4 regions of the Streptomyces sp. 71268 genome follow, and region 1 is predicted to be linked to each of the others. Evidence: riboswitches for the same ligand, from Rfam matches in the RefSeq annotation. Region 1 holds a riboswitch; each other region holds the start of a gene.

The links. Region 1 has a riboswitch for cobalamin ahead of OYE22_RS31195 (DUF4430 domain-containing protein). Riboswitches for the same ligand answer to the same signal wherever they lie in the genome.
Region 2: it holds a riboswitch for cobalamin, as region 1 does, so the genes downstream of both, OYE22_RS06620 (hypothetical protein) here and OYE22_RS31195 (DUF4430 domain-containing protein) in region 1, are expected to answer to the same signal.
Region 3: it holds a riboswitch for cobalamin, as region 1 does, so the genes downstream of both, OYE22_RS09860 (ribonucleoside-diphosphate reductase subunit alpha) here and OYE22_RS31195 (DUF4430 domain-containing protein) in region 1, are expected to answer to the same signal.
Region 4: it holds a riboswitch for cobalamin, as region 1 does, so the genes downstream of both, OYE22_RS27265 (cobalamin biosynthesis protein) here and OYE22_RS31195 (DUF4430 domain-containing protein) in region 1, are expected to answer to the same signal.

What each region holds. Positions count from the first base shown of each region.
Region 1 covers NZ_CP114200.1:7,827,152-7,831,844, reverse strand. The annotation lists gene OYE22_RS31200 (hypothetical protein) at 353-559, opposite strand; gene OYE22_RS31195 (DUF4430 domain-containing protein) at 1,165-2,505, opposite strand; cobalamin riboswitch at 2,713-2,868, opposite strand; cobalamin riboswitch at 2,881-3,024, shown strand; gene OYE22_RS31190 (prenyltransferase/squalene oxidase repeat-containing protein) at 3,233-4,693, shown strand, end outside.
Region 2 covers NZ_CP114200.1:1,822,702-1,827,394, reverse strand. The annotation lists gene OYE22_RS06630 (ATP-grasp domain-containing protein) at 1-614, opposite strand, end outside; gene OYE22_RS06625 (cysteine synthase family protein) at 611-1,633, opposite strand; gene OYE22_RS06620 (hypothetical protein) at 1,630-2,634, opposite strand; cobalamin riboswitch at 2,767-2,983, opposite strand; gene OYE22_RS06615 (NUDIX domain-containing protein) at 3,542-4,054, shown strand; gene OYE22_RS06610 (carotenoid oxygenase family protein) at 4,112-4,693, opposite strand, start outside.
Region 3 covers NZ_CP114200.1:2,702,593-2,707,285, forward strand. The annotation lists gene OYE22_RS09850 (carbon starvation CstA family protein) at 1-1,665, shown strand, start outside; gene OYE22_RS09855 (YbdD/YjiX family protein) at 1,801-2,013, shown strand; cobalamin riboswitch at 2,541-2,680, shown strand; gene OYE22_RS09860 (ribonucleoside-diphosphate reductase subunit alpha) at 2,837-4,693, shown strand, end outside.
Region 4 covers NZ_CP114200.1:6,831,807-6,836,499, reverse strand. The annotation lists gene OYE22_RS27275 (inorganic phosphate transporter) at 1-1,218, shown strand, start outside; gene OYE22_RS27270 (hypothetical protein) at 1,321-1,569, shown strand; cobalamin riboswitch at 1,799-1,931, shown strand; gene OYE22_RS27265 (cobalamin biosynthesis protein) at 2,097-3,104, shown strand; gene OYE22_RS27260 (cobyric acid synthase) at 3,119-4,693, shown strand, end outside.

The DNA.
Region 1 (4,693 bases):
GCGCCTCGGCGGGACAACTGCCTGGCTGAACCCAGCAGCCGCAGCATGGCTGACCGCCGCAGCGTGGGCTGTAATGACCGACAGCGGTGCGGTGATGCGACAGCTCGCGTCGCACCACCGCACCGCTGTCTACAACCGCAAACCTACGGTCACATACCATCTCCCGCTGACGCCTGCCAGGCGCGAACGAATGATCGGACAGACGAGAACCGGTGCTCTGGGTCAGCCGCGGTCGCCGTCTTGATGATGTCCAGTTGTTCCCCTGTCCCACGCCAGAGCTTCTCCTCGTCACCCGCGTCCAAGAGCAAACGGAGCATCCGGCCGAGAGCGAACACCGTAGTGCGCGTGTCAATCAGCGATCCGCGCACAAACTCCTCTGGCGCCATGTACGCCTCGATCCAGGAAGTCGGTCGGCCTCCAAGACAAATGGACCTACCCGGTATTCATCCAGGTCGATCAGCTTGATGCGGTGCTGATCAAAGTCGTAGAGCATGCATCCGTCATAGAAATCGATTGCGACAAACCCAGCTTCTTCCACGCCCACATGCGCAGAGAGCATGACGTTGAGTGCAGCGTAAATGCGAGGGAGAGGAAGGCTCCTGAACCTAGCCATCGGACTTCCCGACGTTGCACGCCCTCCCACACGCGAAAGCGTTGGGTGATATAAAACATCACCACTCGTCCATGGATAGACCAGCACCAGACCATCCTCAGTGGCGAACGAGCTCGCCAAAGGCACTATGGCCGGGTGTGAAATGCTGCGGTGAAGTGCAATCGCACGCCGTAGAGCAGAGATCCCTTGCGGGGTTGTAGCGCCTTGCACGAACCAGCGCTGCCCCGAGGCCAATAACCCGTAGGAGACACAGCCGGAGTCCTGTTCTTCGAACTTCCGAAAAACCACACCCAGGCGGTCAAGGGCAGCTCCCAGCGCAGCGGCGTGCCTCACGTGATGAAACAAGTGCGTAGCCATCTACTCATTCTTCCATTTGCTCGCTGCTCAGCGTACATCTCGCAATGCTTACCGCGTTCGGTCAGAATTCTATCGACGGCGCTACGGCATAGCAGCAGGACCTATCTGGGTGCTGTCCCCAGCAGCTCGTTATCCAGTGCTGACGGAGAACCCTCCCGCTGGGCCCGCGCTCGGTCCCGGGCCCAGCGGTCAGGTCAGCTCCCGTAGCGAAGGGCGATGGTGTCGCCCAGGTTGATCACCTTGTTACGGGCAGCCGTGTTGGCCGGCGCTCCGTCCACGCTCACCTTCCAGGTGGATGTCGCGTTGTTCGTCTTGCCGTTGAGGGAGGTGACGGTGCCGTCGCCGGTGGTGGGGGTGAGGCTGGTGACGCAGCCGGCAGGGGCGGCGGAGCTGGTGGCCGCGTCCAAGACCGCTCCCAGGGTGGTGGTCGTTCCAGTCGGGGTGAGGGTGACGGCGCAGACCTTGAGCGAGGTGCCGTCATCCACGGTCACGGCCAGCCGGGCTGCCGTGCCCGGGGCGAACTGGGTGGTCGCCACCCAGCGGGACGCGCCGGTGGTAGGTGTGGGAGGTGCGGTCGCGAAGCCGCCACCGGCGACGGCGCGCAGGCCGTCGATGGAAGCGTAGGCGGAGGGGCTGGTGTCCGTGGGCAGGTACTTGAAGCCGCCGCCGGGCTTGAACTGTTGGGCTATCAGGAAGTCGATCGGGGTCTTGCCGGCCTTGGTGAGGAAGTCGCCGGTCTGCGGATTGATGCCACACGCGTTGAGGCCGGATACGGCCCAGCCGTTGGAGTCGGTGTTGACACCGAACATGGCGTCGAAGGCCCCCGAGCCGTTGATGAGCTTGGACTTCAGGAAGGCTTTGGCCTTGGTGATCGCCGGATCGGAGGCGGGGACGCCGGAGACACACAGGGAGGCCATGGTGGCGCCGGTCATGTCGATGTCGCTGGCGGCGGCGAGCTTGGCCGGGTCGCCCTCGGCCTTGCTGTAGTTCCAACCACCGTCGTCGTGCTGGTTGGCCCGTACGGTGGCGACGGAGCGGTCGAGCAGGGCTTGCGGTACGCGCTGGCCGCCCGACTGGGTCTTGGCGCCGGCCAGGGCCAGCAGAGCGAAGACCGTGCCGTTGAAGTTGGTGGGCGAACCCCAGTACCCGGGGGCCGAGTTCTGCCAGTGTCCGTAGGTGTCGGCGATCAGGTTGCGTCCGGCTGAGACGCGCGCGGGGTCGATGCCGGCGGAGTAGGCGTTGATGGTGCCGCGTTCGTAGTCGGTGACGACCGGGGAGGTTCCTGGCCACCCCGGGGCGGCCAGGTGGTTGCGGTAGACGGTACGGGCGTTCCTGGTCGCGTCGCCCCCTGGCGCGACGTCGACGGCGGCGGTGCCGGCCGCCGCGAAGGCGGAGAACGCCCACTCGTTGGACAGGCCGGCGCCCGCGTACGAGCCGTCGGCGGCCTGGAGCGATCTGAGGTAGGACACCCCGTTGGTTGTGGAGGTGGATATCTGGGCGGGTGTCGAGGTCGCGGTGGCAGGGACGGCGGCCATGGTGAGGGCAGTAAGAGCCGCCGGCAGGGCGAACAGAGCGCGACGGTTGCCCGTGAGGCCGTGCGGGCGCGGGGTGTGGATCGGTGACATGTCGGTGAGCTCCCGGCAGAAGGGGGAGACGGCCTCGCGCTTTGCCTGTCGGGCCCCTTGGGCGAGCTGGGCGACCTCCGGCAGCGGCGCGGCCGTCGCCCAAGCGCGTGGTGCGACGTCCGTGATGACGGGCCGGGCGGGCATTCGGGCTCGGATCGGCCACCGACCGTTCCACACCGCTGCGCGTCAGCTCTGGGTTCGCACCAGATTCCCCCGCTCGGCACGGTGAGAGACGGTACTCGCCCCGGGCCGGCCGAGACACCCCCTTGTCATCCATTTCGCACCTGTGCTCTAATTCGGCAGATTCCAGCCTCAGTTACCAGGGGAAGCCGGTCCAAGTCCGGCGCTGACCCGCAACCGTAGGCTCATCGAGCACCCCAAGTGTTCGATGGGCGAGCCGGATTACCTGGTCCGAGGCCGAGCGACTGACGCCGTCGCGGACTACGGCGTGGTACGGCAGGCACGACCCCGGGATCTTGGGTCGGGCCCACCGCGTCACGCGGGCCTCCGCCACGGCCGACTGGCCAGGGGAGCAGCGGTGAGGTTGCGGTACGGGAACCGAGCGGTCCGGCGTGATGGCCGCAGACCAGTGCGTGGTAGGCGTGCCCGCCTCGCCGCATCGGCGTGTGCGCTCGCGGTGATAGCGGGCCTCGGGCCCGGCCCGCTCACCCTGGCCACACCGGCGGCGGCCGATCCGATCGCCTCCTGCACCCCGACCAAGGGCGCCGTGGTCGCGGTGGACTTCAGCGACTGGGGCGGTGGCATCGTCCGCGGCTGTGACGCCACCCCGACTACCGGCTACGACCTGCTGCACGAGGCGGGCTTCAGCACTGTCGGTACCGAACACGACGGTCCGGCCTTCATCTGCCGTCTGGGCCACGCCCAGTTCCAGGACGGCAAGCAGTACCCCACGCCCGACCGCGAGGCGTGCAAGCTCACCCCGCCCGCCTCGGCGTACTGGTCGTACTGGATCGCCCCACCCGGCCAGGACTACTGGACCTACAGCCCGCTGGGGGCGATGAGTCAGCGGCCCAAGGACGGCTCGGTCGAGGCGTGGGTGTTCGGCGCCACCGCCCCGGGCGGCTCGACCGGCGGCCCCACGTTCACGCCCGCCCAGGTGCGGGCGGGAGGTGGGGGCGACGGGGGCGACACTCCGCCCGATGTCGAGCCAGGTGAGGTGGACCTGCCGGCACTGCGGGACTGGCTCACGAGCCGCCTCACCGACGGCGACCACGTCCAAGACGAGGCGGCGCAGGCCCCGCACCTCTACCAGTCGGCGCAGACCGCGCTGGCGGTGGCCGGGGCCGGCGGCCGGAGCGAGACGCTGACGAAGATGACGTCCTGGCTCGCCGCGCATACCGAGGAGTTCGCCTACCCCGAGGGAACCGATCACGCTCCCAGCGTGATCGGTGCCGCTCTGCTGGCTCTGTTGGCGGCGAGCACGGAGGGCGATCCGCGCGCGTTCGGCGGCCATGACCTGGCCGGCGACCTCGCCGGGAGCCTCTGCACGGCTGGTGGTGAGGGCTGTGCGGCAGCGGGTGACTTCGTCGGCGTGGACGACGTGGAAACCCAGGCCCTGGCCGTACTGGCGCTGCACCGGTCGGGTGTGCCGGTGCCGAAGGCGGCGGTCGACCGGCTCGCCGCTCACCAGTGCAAGGACGGCGGGTTCAGCGCGACGCTGGTCCGCGCGGGTGAGACCTGTGCGTACAGCGACCCGGCCACCACCCCGTATGCCGTCATCGCGCTCCACCAGGTCGGTGGGCACGCGGATGTGGTGGCCAGGGCTCGTAAGACGCTGCGTACTTCGCAGTTGTCCAGCGGGGCCTTCGCCGCGTACCCGGGTGTGACCAGCGGCGATGTGACCGCCAGCGCCCGCTCGGCGCAGGCGCTGCGGTTGTTGGGTGACACCCGCCGGGCGGATGCCGCCGTGTCGTGGCTGTCTCGGCAGCAGACCGCCTCGGGTGGCTTCGGGTTCGACGAGGGCGCCGCGGACCCTGAGCTCTTCCCCACCTGGAGCGCCGCGTTGGCGGGGGCACGGACCAGTCTCGCCTCGCTGACGACCAAGCGACCCGATCTACCGAAGCCGCCGACCACCCAC
Region 2 (4,693 bases), 6.0 Mb from region 1:
GTAAGGGTCTCGGCGCTGTAGACGGGGCCGCTGAAGTACGGTTCGGCGAACAGGCGGCCCATCAACTGACCGTCGGCGGCCCTGTCCAGCGCGGCCTGCCACTCGCTCTCGTCCCGGACCAGGTACACGTTCTGGCTGCCGGTGCCCGCCGTGTCCTTGAGCACGGCCGGCAGCCCCACCTCCTTCAGCAGCGCGGCCCGTAGCGCCCGGTCGCGCGCGGCCTCGCCGGCCTCCACGGCCCGCCCTCGGGTGAGGCCCGCCGCGTGCAGCCGGTTGCGCACGGCGGCCTTGTCGCGGGTCAGCCGCAACGCCGCGGCGTCGAGCCCCGGCAGGCCGAAGCGGGCGGTCAGCTCCGCGCCGACCAGCGTCCAGGTGTCGGTGGAGCTGATCAGGCCGCGCAGCCCGGGGGTGGCGGCCAACTCGGCGGCCACCCGCTCGGTGTCGAACGTGTCGACCTCCATGACGTCGAGCGCGCCGGCGGGTAGCCGGCCCAACTCGTACGCGTAGTACGACGGGTCGCGGGTCAGCAGCCGCAGCCGCTCGCCCAGCGCGTCGGCGGCGCGTACCAGGTGGCCCAGGCCGAAGGTGAGTGATTCCAGGCAGACCACGCTCATGCCGCCCGCTCCTTCCAGTGGGCCGGGCACGCGCCACGGTTCCAGGCCATCGCGGACCAGGGCATGGACATCTGCGCGGGGTCGGCGATCTCCACGGGTCCCAGCGAGGCGACGTCGAGGGCCTCGGCGTGCCGGGCGAAGACGCGCTCGACGTAGCGGTGTCCGGTGTCGGCGGCGATGATCAGGTGCAGCCGGTCCGGGTGGCGGCGGGCGTCGTCCGTGGCGGCCAGGTAGGCGGCGCCGGTGGACAGGCCGGCGAAGACGGCGTGTTCGCGCAGCAGGGCGACGGCGCCGGACAGGGCGTGTCGGAAGTCCATCCAGTGGATGGCGTCGTACAGGTCGTGCCGGACGTTGTCGAAGACGATCGAGGAGCCGATGCCCGCGATGATGGCCTCCGGGTCGTGGTGGTCCTGGCTGCCGAAGGTGACGCTGCCGAACGGCTGCACCCCCACCAGGCGCACCGACGGGTCCGTGCGCCGCAGGTGCGCCACGAGGCCGCCGGTCGAGGCACCCGAGCCGACGCCGCCGACCACGGTCAGCGGCTGGTCGGGGAAGGCCGCCGCGAGGGTGTCGGCGACCTCGCGGTAGCCGAGGTAGTGGATGGCGTCGTGGTACTGGCGCATCCAGTGCACGTCGGGGCGCTCGGCGATGATCTCGCGCACCCGCCGCACCCGCAGTTCCTGGTCGAGCTTGAGGTCGGCCGAGGGCCGCACCTGTTCCACGGTGGCGCCCAGTATTTCCAGTTGGGCGCGGGTGGTGGCGTCCACGGTGGTGGAGGCCACGATGTGGCAGCGCAGGTGGTAGCGGTGGCAGGCCAGCGCGAGGGCGTACGCGTAGATGCCGCTTGAGCTGTCGATGAGCGTCTGTCCCGGGCGCACCGTGCCCTGGTCCAGGAGGTGGCGGACGGCCGCGAGGGCCGAGTAGATCTTCATCGACTCGAAGCGGATGAGGACCGTGTCATCGGTGAGTCGGACGAGGTCGGGGACCTTCAGGGCGTCGGCGATGTGGGGGTGGATCACCCGTAGCCTCCTTGGGCGAATGAGCACTGGTGGCCGAGCGAGTGGAAGAAGGCGGACAGTTCGGACTTCGCTTCGGCGTGGGGACGGTGGGCGAAGAGGTAACCGATCAGGGAGCCGGTGTGGGCGACGAAGACCCCGTCGGCCCCGAAGCGCTCACGGTGGGCCAGCACGCGCTCGAACGTCCGCTTGGGCAGGACCTGTTGGGAGAGCGTGGCGCTGGTGGTCGCCGCCCGGGCGACGGCGGCCGGGTCGGCGGACTCGAATCCCTTGAGCAGGTCGGCCAGGCACCGCTCGTACTCGCTCGCCCGCCGCGCGTAGTGCCGCAGCAGCGGCGCGGTGACGGCGCTGGTGTCCACGGTGCCGGGCTCGGTGACGAACGCGGTGTGGAAGCCGATGTCGGTGCCCAGCGTGCGCACCACCTGGTGGCGGGCGCTGAGGTGGAGCGCGAACTCGTCGAGGAAGACGCTGTCGGCCCGCTCGATCGCCGCCAGCACGCCGGTCACCACGCCTTGGTCGTAGGGCAGGCCGAAGAGGCGGAACAGGCAGCGCAGCGTCGCCACGATGTCGGCGGTGGAGCTGGCCATCCCCACGCCGACGCGCAGTTCGGAGTGGGTGCGCCAGTGGCCGGGCGGCAGGCGCAGGCCGAAGTGGTCCAGGAAGAGACGGACCGCGCGCGCCGCTTTCTCGCCCGGCGGCAGCGCCCCCGGGCGACCGGCGCCCGGCGTGAAGTACGCCCAGGAGTGCCGGTCCACGGGGAACGAGACGAGGGCGATGTCCGGGGCGCCGCCGGCGCGCAGCGGCCCCTGGTACAACTCGCCCAGCGTGCCGTGACAGACGCCGGCGGCGGTGCGGGGGCCGGGAACGGCGCCGGGGCCGGGGACAGTGCCGGCGGCCGACGGGCCGCCCAGGGTGGCGGGGGGCGCCGACGGCGCGGGTCTGGGCGCGGCCGGGTGTGGCTCGGCCGGTGGCTGGCCCGGGCGCGGACTTCCGTGACCATGCACGCGTCCTCCCTCGTCGTCCCGCGCCCCGAGCGCCGACCGGAAGGGAGGGGGCGGTTCGGCGGGCGCGACGCCCGGTCAACCGCCTGTACCGCCGACCCAGTCCTCGAGGTCACCGTGCACAGCACGCGCGACAAGAGCGCGTGCGCAGTTGGCAGGTCTTCGGACTCGTGGAACACCTGCCGGACTTCCGACGGGCACCTACTGACCGCCGCGCACCGAGACCCTGGGGCCGGGCGCGCCGACGGCGTTCGCTCACACTCACCGTTGCGGGACAGTCCCGGACTCACACCGGGTTCCCTCTTGCGCCACGCCACTGGACGTGGCGCGAACCGACTGCGCGTATCAGCGTAGGGGCGCTCGCGCCACTTGCGACAGGGTGTGTTCCAGCCTTGTCCTGATGCGGCTGGGTGATGTGAGGCGAGTGGTGTGCGAGGTACGCGAGGGGGTTGGCCCGTCGGTGCCCTGGTCATCGGCGACCGCGTCGTGGCCGGTCAGCCGCGTCCGCCCGGGCGCGTACGGGACGTTGGCCGTACGCGCCGGGGGCGGGACGTGCCTCCTGGCGCGCGGCGCACGGCCTCGCAGGCGCCCGCCAACTGCGGTATCGCGCCGGGCCCGTGGGCACCCTGGGGCGCTCGGGCCCTGCGGGTCAAGCGGGTCGATTGAGCCGTGACCGAAAGGAAGCGGCCGCTGTGCCCGTGCGGGCACTCGCCGGACGGCCCTCGCGCTCGCGGTGCCCTCGATCCCGTGGCGGCTTCGCTCTCGCGGGAGCCGGCGCCGACCTCGCGGGCGGGCCGCCCGCGCCGCCTGGCGTCACCCCCTTGGCGCCGCGCCGTCCATGATCGATAGTTGCGCGGAACCGGTTGCCCCGCGACCGCCCCGCCACCCCTCGCCCTTCGGAGGCCCACCCATGGAAACGTCCACCCGCACGCGCGTGTCGGCCTACGCCATCGCCACCACGGCCGACCAACTGCTGTTGACGCGCCTCTCCGACGTCTCGCCCGTCTTCGCCCCCGGGCTGTGGCACCTGCCGGGCGGCGGCATCGACCCGGGCGAGCAGCCACAGCAGGCACTGGCGCGGGAGGTGTACGAGGAGACCGGCCTGGAACTGCTGGACGCACACCTGGTGGGCGCCCGGAGCTACGCGGCCGACCGACTCGGCGTGCGCTGGCACCTGGTGGGCCTCTTCTACGTCGTCACCCTGGCACCGGGCCCGTTGCGCGTCACGGAGCGGGACGGGGCGACCGGCGCGGTGCGCTGGCTGCCACGTTCCGGCCTCGCCCCCGCGACCCTGTCCCCGGCCGCGCGCGACGGCCTGGCCCTGCTCGCGACACCGGACGGGCCCGGTGGCCCGACCGGCCCGGCCGACCCGACGCCGGACGGGCACCCCGCGCCTCGGGACGCCTCAGCGCCGCGTCCCTGACCTCCGCCCCACGCCTCACGCCGCGCGTCCGCGCGCACCGCCCGGCCGGCCCGTCACTCAGGCCGCACCCTGGCCGGGCAGGTCGCTGTCGTCGATCCACGAGCCGTGGATGCCGCCCGGAACGCGGTGCGGGAGCTCGACGGTCGCCAGCGGGCGCGCCCCCAGGTCGGCGGCGTCGAGGACCAGGAGGCGCGAGGTGTCGTCGGCGAGGTCGCTGACGAGGGTCAGCAGATAGCCGTCGTCCTCACCGGTGCTCCCGTCGGCCGGTACGAACACCGCCTCGCCCGGCATCTGCCCCGGCCCCAGGCGCGCCAACTCCCGGGCGCCAGCGGCGTGGTCGTACTTGACGACGGCGTACCCGGTCAGCTCCGGCCCGGGGAACGCGACCCCGTACGTGAACCGGTTCGCGCTCCCGGCGAACTCCTCGTTGATCGTCGGGAACTCGCTGACCAACCCGTCCAGCGGCTGTTCCGTGGCGCGCCCGGTGGCCGGATCGAGGACCCAGCGGTGGGCGGTGGCGCCGACGACCGGATCGGGCGCGTGGCCGGGCGCCCCGGTCCACCACTTCCAGGACTGCTCCCACCCGGCGCGGTCGTAGCGCGGCCCCGTCAGGACGACGCGCCCCCGCTCGTCCTCGTA
Region 3 (4,693 bases), 5.1 Mb from region 1:
TTCATCATCATGATCATCCTGCTGGCGGTGCTGGCGCTGATCGTCGTCAACGCGCTGGCCGAGTCCCCCTGGGGCACCTTCTCCATCGCGATGACCATCCCGATCGCGCTCGGCATGGGCTTCTACCTGCGCGTGCTGCGCCCCGGTCGGGTCACCGAGGTCTCGCTCATCGGCCTGGTCCTGCTGCTGCTGTCCATCGTGGGCGGCAACTGGGTGGCCGAGTCCTCCTGGGCCGACACCTTCACGCTGGACCACAGCACGCTGGTGCTGTGGATGGTGGCGTACGGGTTCATCGCCTCCGTGCTGCCGGTGTGGATGCTGCTGGCGCCGCGCGACTACCTGTCGACCTTCATGAAGATCGGCACCATCGGGCTGCTGGCCGTCGGCGTCATCTTCACACTGCCCACCCTCAAGATGGACGCCGTCACCGACTTCGCGGGCCGCGGCGACGGGCCGGTCTTCGCCGGGTCGCTGTTCCCCTTCGTGTTCATCACCATCGCCTGCGGCGCCCTCTCCGGCTTCCACGCGCTCATCGCCTCCGGCACCACGCCGAAGATGATCGAGAAGGAGACCCAGGTACGGATGATCGGCTACGGCGCCATGCTGATGGAGTCGTTCGTGGCCGTCATGGCCATGGTGGCCGCATCCATCATCGACCCGGGACTGTTCTTCGCGATGAACGCGCCGGCGGGCGTGGTCGGGGACACCGTCCAGTCCGCGTCGGAGGCGGTCGCCGGGCTCGGCTACTCCATCTCGCCCGAACAACTCGCCGCCGCGGCCAAGGCCGTGGAGGAGAGTTCGCTGCTCTCACGTACCGGCGGCGCTCCCACGCTGGCCGTGGGCGTGTCGGAGATCTTCTCCGACGTGATCGGCGGCGACAGCATGCGGGCGTTCTGGTACCACTTCGCGATCATGTTTGAGGCGTTGTTCATCCTCACCGCCCTGGACGCGGGCACCCGCGTCGGCCGGTTCATGCTCCAGGACATGCTGGGCAACGTCTACAAGCCGTTCCGGGACGTGAGCTGGAAGCCCGGTATCTGGATCTGCAGCGCGGTCGTGGTCGCCCTGTGGGGGTACTTCCTGTGGGTCGGCGTGCACGACCCGCTGGGCGGCGTCAACCAGCTCTTCCCGATCTTCGGCATCGCCAACCAGTTGCTGGCCGCCGTCGCGCTCGCGGTGTGCACCACGCTCCTGGTGAAGTCCGGGCGGCTCAAGTGGGCCTGGGTGACGGCGGTCCCGCTGGTCTGGGACGTGGTGGTGACACTGACCGCGAGTTGGCAGAAGATCTTCTCGGACGATCCGCGGGTGGGCTTCTTCAGCCAGCGCGAGCGCTACCAGGACGCCATCGACGCGGACAAGGTGCTCCCACCCGCGAAGAACATGGACGAGATGCACACGGTCGTCACCAACTCGACCGTGGACGGGGTGCTCTCCGCGCTGCTCGCCGTCCTCGTGATCGTCGTCATCGCGGACGCGGCCCGCACCTGCGTCCGGGCCATCCGCGACCCGGAGTCCGCCCGGCTCCACGAGGCGCCGTACGTCGAGTCGCGGATCGTGGCGCCGGCCGGGCTCGTGGCCACCCCCGAGGAGAAGCGGGAGCTGGCCGAGGCGGCCGCGGCGAGCGGCCGGCCCGAGCGCGCCCCCCAGGGCGGCCCCTCCGCCTGACCACCACCCGCGCGGCGGGCGAAGCCGACGCCACCCCGGCGCCCGGCCCGCCGCGCGGGCACCGATCACACCACGGGCCCGCCCACCCCGCGGGCACCACCCGCCAGCGTCCGCACCGACGAGGAGCCGATCGCGATGACCAACACCGCCGCGCGCCGGGCCGCGCACTGGGGCCGCCGAGTGCGCTGGTACGTACGCGAGTTCACCGGCGAGGGGACGTACGACCGGTACGTCGCGCACACCCGCCGGCAGCACCCCGACACCGAGCCGGCCAGTCGCGCCGAGTTCGAACGGCAACGGATGGACGAGCGCGAGGCGGACCCCCGCAACGGCTTCCGCTGCTGCTGACGCCGCCCCGCCCACGCGCCAGACGCCCGCCGACCGGCCGACCCCGCGCCCCGCGCCCCGCGCGCCACGGACTCACGCGTGGCGCGCGGGGCGCCGCCGTGCCTCCCCCCGCGCCCGCTGCGCTCCACCACGCGCCCGGCGCACGCCCACCGCGCGCCATGAACGGCGTCGGCGTCCGCTTCGGCTCCGGCTCCGGCTCCGGCTCCGGCTCCGGCGGTGAAGGCTGCCGACCGCTGCCGATCGGTCCCATCCCCACCGCCGTCGCGCGCCGCGCGGGCCGCATCCCATTCCCCCCTCTTCGGCCACTGATGTCCGCGCGACGATGACCGGCGCGCGTCGCGCACCGCTCCGCGCCGAGTGGGCCGCCAACACGCCGGAGACTGTGGCAAGCCACCAATCGAGGGGTCGGCGGCCAACCCGTTCGAGCCCTTCATGACGGGCCCGACGGGCACTCAGACCCCTGGATCGGTTAGCACATCCGTACGGGATTCACCGCGCCGCGACACAAGATGTGGGGGCACACGCCATCGCCGACACAAGATGTATGCTCGTGCTCGCTGTCGCCGCAGGGGAATCCGGTGCGAATCCGGAACTGTCCCGCAACGGTGTACGTGTGCCGTTTTGCGCGCCGTGAGTCCGAGGACCTGCCGACAGCGCGCCCATGGCCGGACACGCTTGCCGGCCCCGGGCGTCGCATACGTCCGGGCCCCGTGGGTTGGGCCGGTGGACGCCGCGTGGCATGCCCGACCACAGGTCGTGGCCCGCCCGTGCGCGCCTTCCGTTCCTCCCGCGCGGCCCCCTGCCGAGCGAGGGAGAGCCACCCGTGACCATCGCGCCAGCGGACCCCGTTTCACGCGAGTCCGTCTCAGAGTCAGCGGTCGAAGGAGCCGGCACCGCGCTGTTGCGCGTACTGACCGACCTCACCGCCGACCTGCCCGCCACCGACCCCGGGAAGGTCGCCGCCGCCGCGCTGCGCGGGCGCCATCCGGGTTCGGACGAGGCGGAGTTGCGGTCGCTCGCGACCGAGGCGGCGGCCGGTCTGATCGCCGAGGAGCCGCAGTACTCGCGGCTCGCCGCGCGGCTGCTGACCCGGGCCATCGCGGAGGAGGCCGCCGGGCAGGGCGCGGTGTCCTTCTCCGCCTCGGTCGCCGTCGGCCATCGCGAGGGGCTGATCGCGGACGAGACGGCGGACTTCGTCCGCGCCCACGCCGCGGCCCTGGACGCGCTGGTGGAGGAGACCAACGCGGCGCGGGCCGGGCACGGGATTGGCCAGGCCGACGACCGCTTCGGCTACTTCGGCCTGCGTACCCTGCACAGCCGCTACCTGCTGCGGCACCCGATCACCCGGCAGGTCGTCGAGACCCCGCAGCACTTCCTGCTGCGGGTGGCCTGCGGCCTGGCCGAGGAGGGCTCCGCGCGGGCGCTGGCCGACGTCAGCGAGCTGTACCGGCTCACCAGCTCGCTGGCGTACCTGCCCAGCTCCCCCACGCTCTTCAACTCCGGCACCCGGCACCCGCAGATGTCCTCCTGCTACCTGCTGGACTCGCCGCTGGACGAGCTGGACTCGATCTACGACCGGTACCACCAGGTCGCGCGCCTGTCGAAGCACGCGGGCGGCATCGGCCTGTCGTACTCGCGCATCCGCTCCCGGGGTTCGCTGATCCGCGGCACCAACGGGCACTCCAACGGCATCGTGCCGTTCCTGCGCACGCTCGACGCCTCGGTCGCCGCCGTCAACCAGGGCGGTCGGCGCAAGGGCGCGGCCTGCGTCTACCTGGAGACCTGGCACGCGGACATCGAGGAGTTCCTCGAACTGCGGGACAACACCGGCGAGGAGGCGCGGCGCACGCACAATCTCAACCTCGCGCACTGGATCCCGGACGAGTTCATGCGCCGGGTCGAGGCCGACGAGGACTGGTCGCTGTTCTCCCCCGCCGACGCGCCGGACCTGGTGGACCTGTGGGGCGAGGAGTTCGACGCCGCCTACCGCGCCGCCGAGGCCGCGGGCAAGGCCAGCAAGACGGTGCCCGCCCGGACGCTGTACGCGCGGATGATGCGTACCCTCGCGCAGACCGGCAACGGCTGGATGACGTTCAAGGACGCCGCCAACCGCACCGCCAACCAGACCGCCGAGCCCGGCGCGGTGATCCACTCGTCCAACCTGTGCACCGAGATCCTTGAGGTCACGAGCGACGGCGAGACCGCGGTCTGCAACCTCGGCTCGGTCAACCTCGCCGCCCACCTGCGCACGGACGTGGACCCGGCCCAGGTCGCCGACCCGATGGACGCGGTGGACTGGGAGCGCCTGGACCAGACGGTGCGCACCGCGGTCACCTTCCTGGACCGCGTGGTGGACATCAACTTCTACCCGACCGAGCAGGCCGGCGCCTCCAACTCCCGCTGGCGCCCGGTGGGCCTGGGCGTGATGGGCCTGCAGGACGTCTTCTTCCGGCTGCGGCTGCCCTTCGACTCGCCGCGGGCCAGGGAGCTGTCCACGCGGCTCGCCGAGCGGATCATGCTCGCGGCGTACGAGGCCTCCGCCGACCTCGCCGAGCGCCCCCGGGCCGGTTCCGACGCGCAGGCCCCCGTCGGCCCGCACCCGGCCTGGGCCGCCACCCGCACCGCGCGCGGCGTGCTGCACCCGGACCACTACCCGAGCGCCACCGCGCACTGGCCCGAG
Region 4 (4,693 bases), 1.0 Mb from region 1:
CTCGTCGGCGCGTTCCTGTCGGTGGAGGTCGCCAAGACCATCTCCGGCGGCATCATCGACGAGGGGTCCGGTATCCAACCGGAAGTCATCTTCGCCGGTCTGGTCGGCGCGATCGTCTGGAACCTGTTGACCTGGCTCGCCGGGTTGCCCTCCAGCTCCTCCCACGCCCTCTTCGGTGGCCTCATCGGCGCCACCCTGGTCTCCGTCGGCATGGACGGGGTCAACGGCGACGCGGTCGTCATGAAGGTCCTCATCCCCGCGATCGCCGCCCCGCTGGTGGCCGGCGTCGCCGCCCTCGTCGCCACCCGGCTCACCTACCGCATCGCCCGCGACCGCGACCCGCGGGACACCGCCAAGGGCTACCGCGCCGGGCAGATCGCCTCGGCCGCCCTGGTCTCGCTGGCGCACGGCACCAACGACGCGCAGAAGACGATGGGCGTCATCACCCTGGCCCTGGTCACCGGCGGCGTCGTCGCGCCCGCCTCCGACCCGCCGATGTGGGTCATCGTCTCGGCCGGTGTGGCCATCGCGCTCGGCACCTACCTCGGCGGCTGGCGCATCATCCGCACCATGGGCAAGGGCCTCACCGACATCCAGCCGCCGCAGGGCTTCGCCGCCCAGACCGGCGCCGCGACCGTCATCCTGGCCTCCTCGCACCTCGGCTTCGCGCTCTCCACCACCCAGGTCTGCTCCGGCTCCGTGATGGGCTCGGGCCTCGGCCGCAAGGGCGGCGTGGTGCGCTGGTCCACCGCCGGCCGGATGGTCATCGCCTGGGGCCTGACGCTGCCGGCCGCCGGCCTGGTCGCCGGCGCCGCCGCGCTCCTCGCCGACCAGGGCGACTGGGGCGTGACCACGGTCGCCGTGCTGGCCGTCATCGCCTGCGGCGCCATCTGGCTGGCCTCGCGCCGCAAGCCGGTCGACCACACCAACGTCAACGACGTCGAGGGCGCCCCGGCCCCGGCCGCCGCGGCCGTCGCCGTGGACGCCACCGCCCCCGCCACGACGGACGCCCCCGCCGAGCCGGTCGGGATCGTGACCGCCGCCGTGCGCAGCGTCGCCCCGCCGCCCACCGAGGCCGCGCTCGCCCAGTCGGCCGCCGACGCGGCGCCGGAGCCGGCCGCTCCCGGGGACCCGTCGGCGTCCGTCGCCGACGCCCTGCCGGCGCAGCCGACCGCCGCCACGGCATCGGCCTCCGCGCCCGCCAAGGCCACGGTCTAGCCGCCGTCCGGCCCGTCCACCCGTACGGGGCACGCACACGCGCCTCGCGCCCGCGCCCCGTACGACGCGGCCCAGCCGCCCCGACGACAAGGAAGCAGTGCCATGAACATCGACTGGACCGCGCTCGGTCAGGTCTTCGGCGTGAGCCTGGTGGTGACCGTCGCCATGGTGGGCGTCTTCACGCTCGGCATCGTCGGCACCTCCGCCAAGCCCTCCCGCGAGACGGCCACCGGGGCCGCCGGGGCCACCACGGCCAGCGGCCCCGGCGCGCTGGCCCGCTCCGGCGCGTACGCCTGCTTCGCGCTGTGCGCGGCGGCGGTGGCGTACGGGATCTACCTGATCGTCGCCTGAGTCCCTCACCCGTGGCGGTTCGCCGTCGCGGGCCGGCCGCCCCGGTCGGGTGGTGCCGTCTCGACGCGGCGCCGCCCGGCCGGGGCGGTGTTCGTGGTGCCCGGCGCGCCGAGGTGGGCACGTCCGGAGTGGGGGCCTCCCGCTCGGTGGGGCGTTCCGTCGCAGGTCAACGGCGAGTTGACGGGTCTTCCCGGGGCGTGGTGGACTGCCGGGGCCAAACGGCGACAGCAGAGGAAGCCGGTGTGAGTCCGGCGCGGTCCCGCCACTGTCACCGGGGAGCGCTCCCCCAGCGCATGGTCACGGCTCGCACACGACGGGCTGGAAGGCCGGGGTGTGGCGTCGATCCGGGAGCCAGGAGACTCTCGCCGCCGATCACGTCGAACCAGGGCGCGGACCCTGAGTGAGGACACACCGCCATGGCCTGCTGCCGTCCAGCGCCCTTCGCCCTGCCCCGCTCGTCCGGAGGCCGCCGCCCCCGGCGGCCCGGCGCACCGCTCCCCCTTCGAGGCGCGACGGCGAACTGACCGATGCGTACCGATCATGTTGCGTACGCCTGCGGTGCCGTCCTCGGTTTTCTGGGCGACCGTGCCGTCGGCGATCCCCGGCGGGGCCACCCGGTGGCCGCCTTCGGACGCGCCGCCGGCGCCGTGGAGCGCCGGCTGTGGCGCGACGACCGGGGACGCGGGGCCCTGCACACCGCCGTGTGCGCCGGCGGCACGGTGCTCGCCGGGGCGCTGCTGGCGCGCGCCGTGCGCCGCCCGGCCACCGGCGCGCCCGCGCACCGGGCCACGGCGCTGGGCGGCCTCGCCGCCGAGACGGCGCTGACCGCCGCCGCCACCTGGGCCGTGCTCGGCGGCACCACGCTCGGGCGGGAGGCCCGGACGATCGGCGCCGCCCTCGCGGCGGCGGACGTCGACGCGGCCAGGGACGCGCTGCCACGGCTGTGCGGGCGCGACCCACAGGCCCTGGACGCCCAGCAGATGGCGCGGGCGGTCGTGGAGTCCGTCGCCGAGAACACCTCGGACGCGGTGGTCGGGGCCCTGGTGTGGGGCGCGGTCGGCGGCACACCCGGGCTGCTCGGCTTTCGCGCCGTGAACACGCTGGACGCGATGGTGGGGCACCGCTCGCCGCGCTACCGCAGGTTCGGCTGGGCCTCGGCCCGTCTCGACGACGTGGTCGGCTGGCCCGGCGCCCGGCTGACGGCGGCGCTGGCCGTGCTCGCCGGGCCGAACCCGCGCGGCGCCTGGGCCGTCGCCCGGCGCGATGCCGGCAGCCACCCGAGCCCCAACGCGGGCCCGGTGGAGGCCGCGTTCGCCGGCGCCCTCGGCGTACGGCTCGGCGGCACCCTCGCGTACGCGGGGCGCGTCGAGCACCGGCCGGTGCTGGGCGCTAAGAACCGGCCGGTCGAGGTGGCCGACATCGAGCGCGCCGTACGGCTCTCGCGCCGGGTGAGCGCGCTGGCCCTGGCGGTAACCGTCGCCGGGCGACTGGCGTACGGCGCCGCCACCATGGGCACGCACCAGGGGGACCGATGAGGGGGACGGGACGCATGGGCGGTGGGTTGCTGGTCGCCGGGACGACGTCGGACGCCGGCAAGAGCGTCGTGACGGCGGGCATCTGCCGTTGGCTGGCGCGCCGGGGCGTCAGGGTCGCGCCGTTCAAGGGGCAGAACATGTCCCTGAACTCCTTCGTCACCCGCGAGGGCGCCGAGATCGGGCGGGCTCAGGCGATGCAGGCGCAGGCCGCCCGCGTCGAGCCGACGGCGCTGATGAACCCCGTACTGCTCAAGCCCGGCAGCGACCGCTCCAGCCAGGTCGTGCTGCTGGGCAAGCCGGTGGGCGAGCTGAGCGCGCGCGGCTTCTTCGGTGAGCGGGCCCCCGGCGCCCAGGACCCGAGCCCGGTGCCCGGCGGGCGGCAGGCGCTCTTCGAGCCGGTCGTGGCCTGCCTCGAAGAGCTGCGGCGCACGCACGACGTGGTGATCTGCGAGGGCGCCGGCAGCCCCGCGGAGATCAACCTGCGCCGTACCGACATCGTGAACATGGGCATCGCCCGGGCCGCCCACCTGCCGGTGGTGGTGGTCGGGGACATCGATCGGGGCGGGGTGTTCGCCCAGTTCTTCGGCACCACCGCGCTGCTCGCGCCCGAGGACCAGGAGCTGGTCGCCGGCTACCTGGTCAACAAGTTCCGTGGCGACGTCACCCTCCTCGAACCGGGCCTTGAGATGCTGCGCGGGCTCACCGGCCGCCGCACTCTCGGCGTCCTGCCGTACGCCTCCGGGCTCGGCATCGACGAGGAGGACGGGCTGCGGGTCTCGCTGCGTGGCGCGGTGCGCGAGGCGCCCGTCGCGCCGCCGGTCGGGGACGACGTGCTGCGGGTCGCGGTGTGCGCCGTGCCGCTGATGTCCAACTTCACCGACGTGGACGCCCTCGCGGCCGAACCGGGCGTGCTCGTACGGTTCGTGGACCGGCCCGCCGAACTGGCCGACGCCGACCTCGTCGTGGTGCCCGGCACCCGTGGCACCGTGCGCGCCCTGGCCTGGCTGCGCGAGCGCGGGCTCGCCGACGCGCTGGCGCGGCGCGCCGCCGATGGCCGGCCCGTGCTCGGCATCTGCGGCGGCTTCCAGGCGCTGGGCGAGCGCATCGAGGACGAGGTCGAGTCGCGGGCGGGCACCGTCGCCGGGCTCGGGCTGCTGCCGGTGCGGGTGCGCTTCGCGCGCGAGAAGACGCTGGCCAGGCCGGTCGGCGAGGCCCTGGGCGAGCGCGTGGAGGGATACGAGATCCACCACGGGGTCGCCGAGGTCGGCGGGGGCACGGCGTTCCTCGACGGCTGCCGGGTCGGCTCGGTGTGGGGCACGCACTGGCACGGCTCGCTGGAGAGCGACGGCTTCCGGCGCGCGTTCCTGCGCGAGGTGGCCGAGGCGGCGGGCCGGCGCTTCGTCCCGGCGCCCGACACGTGCTTCGGGGCGCTGCGCGAGGAGCAGCTCGACCGGCTCGGCGACCTGGTCGAGGAACACGCGGACACCGACGCGCTGCTGCGCCTCATCGAGCAGGGACCGCCCCCGGGGCTGCCCTTCGTCCCACCGGGCGCCCCCGCGCTCCCCACTCCCGTATCGGCCGAGAGTGCC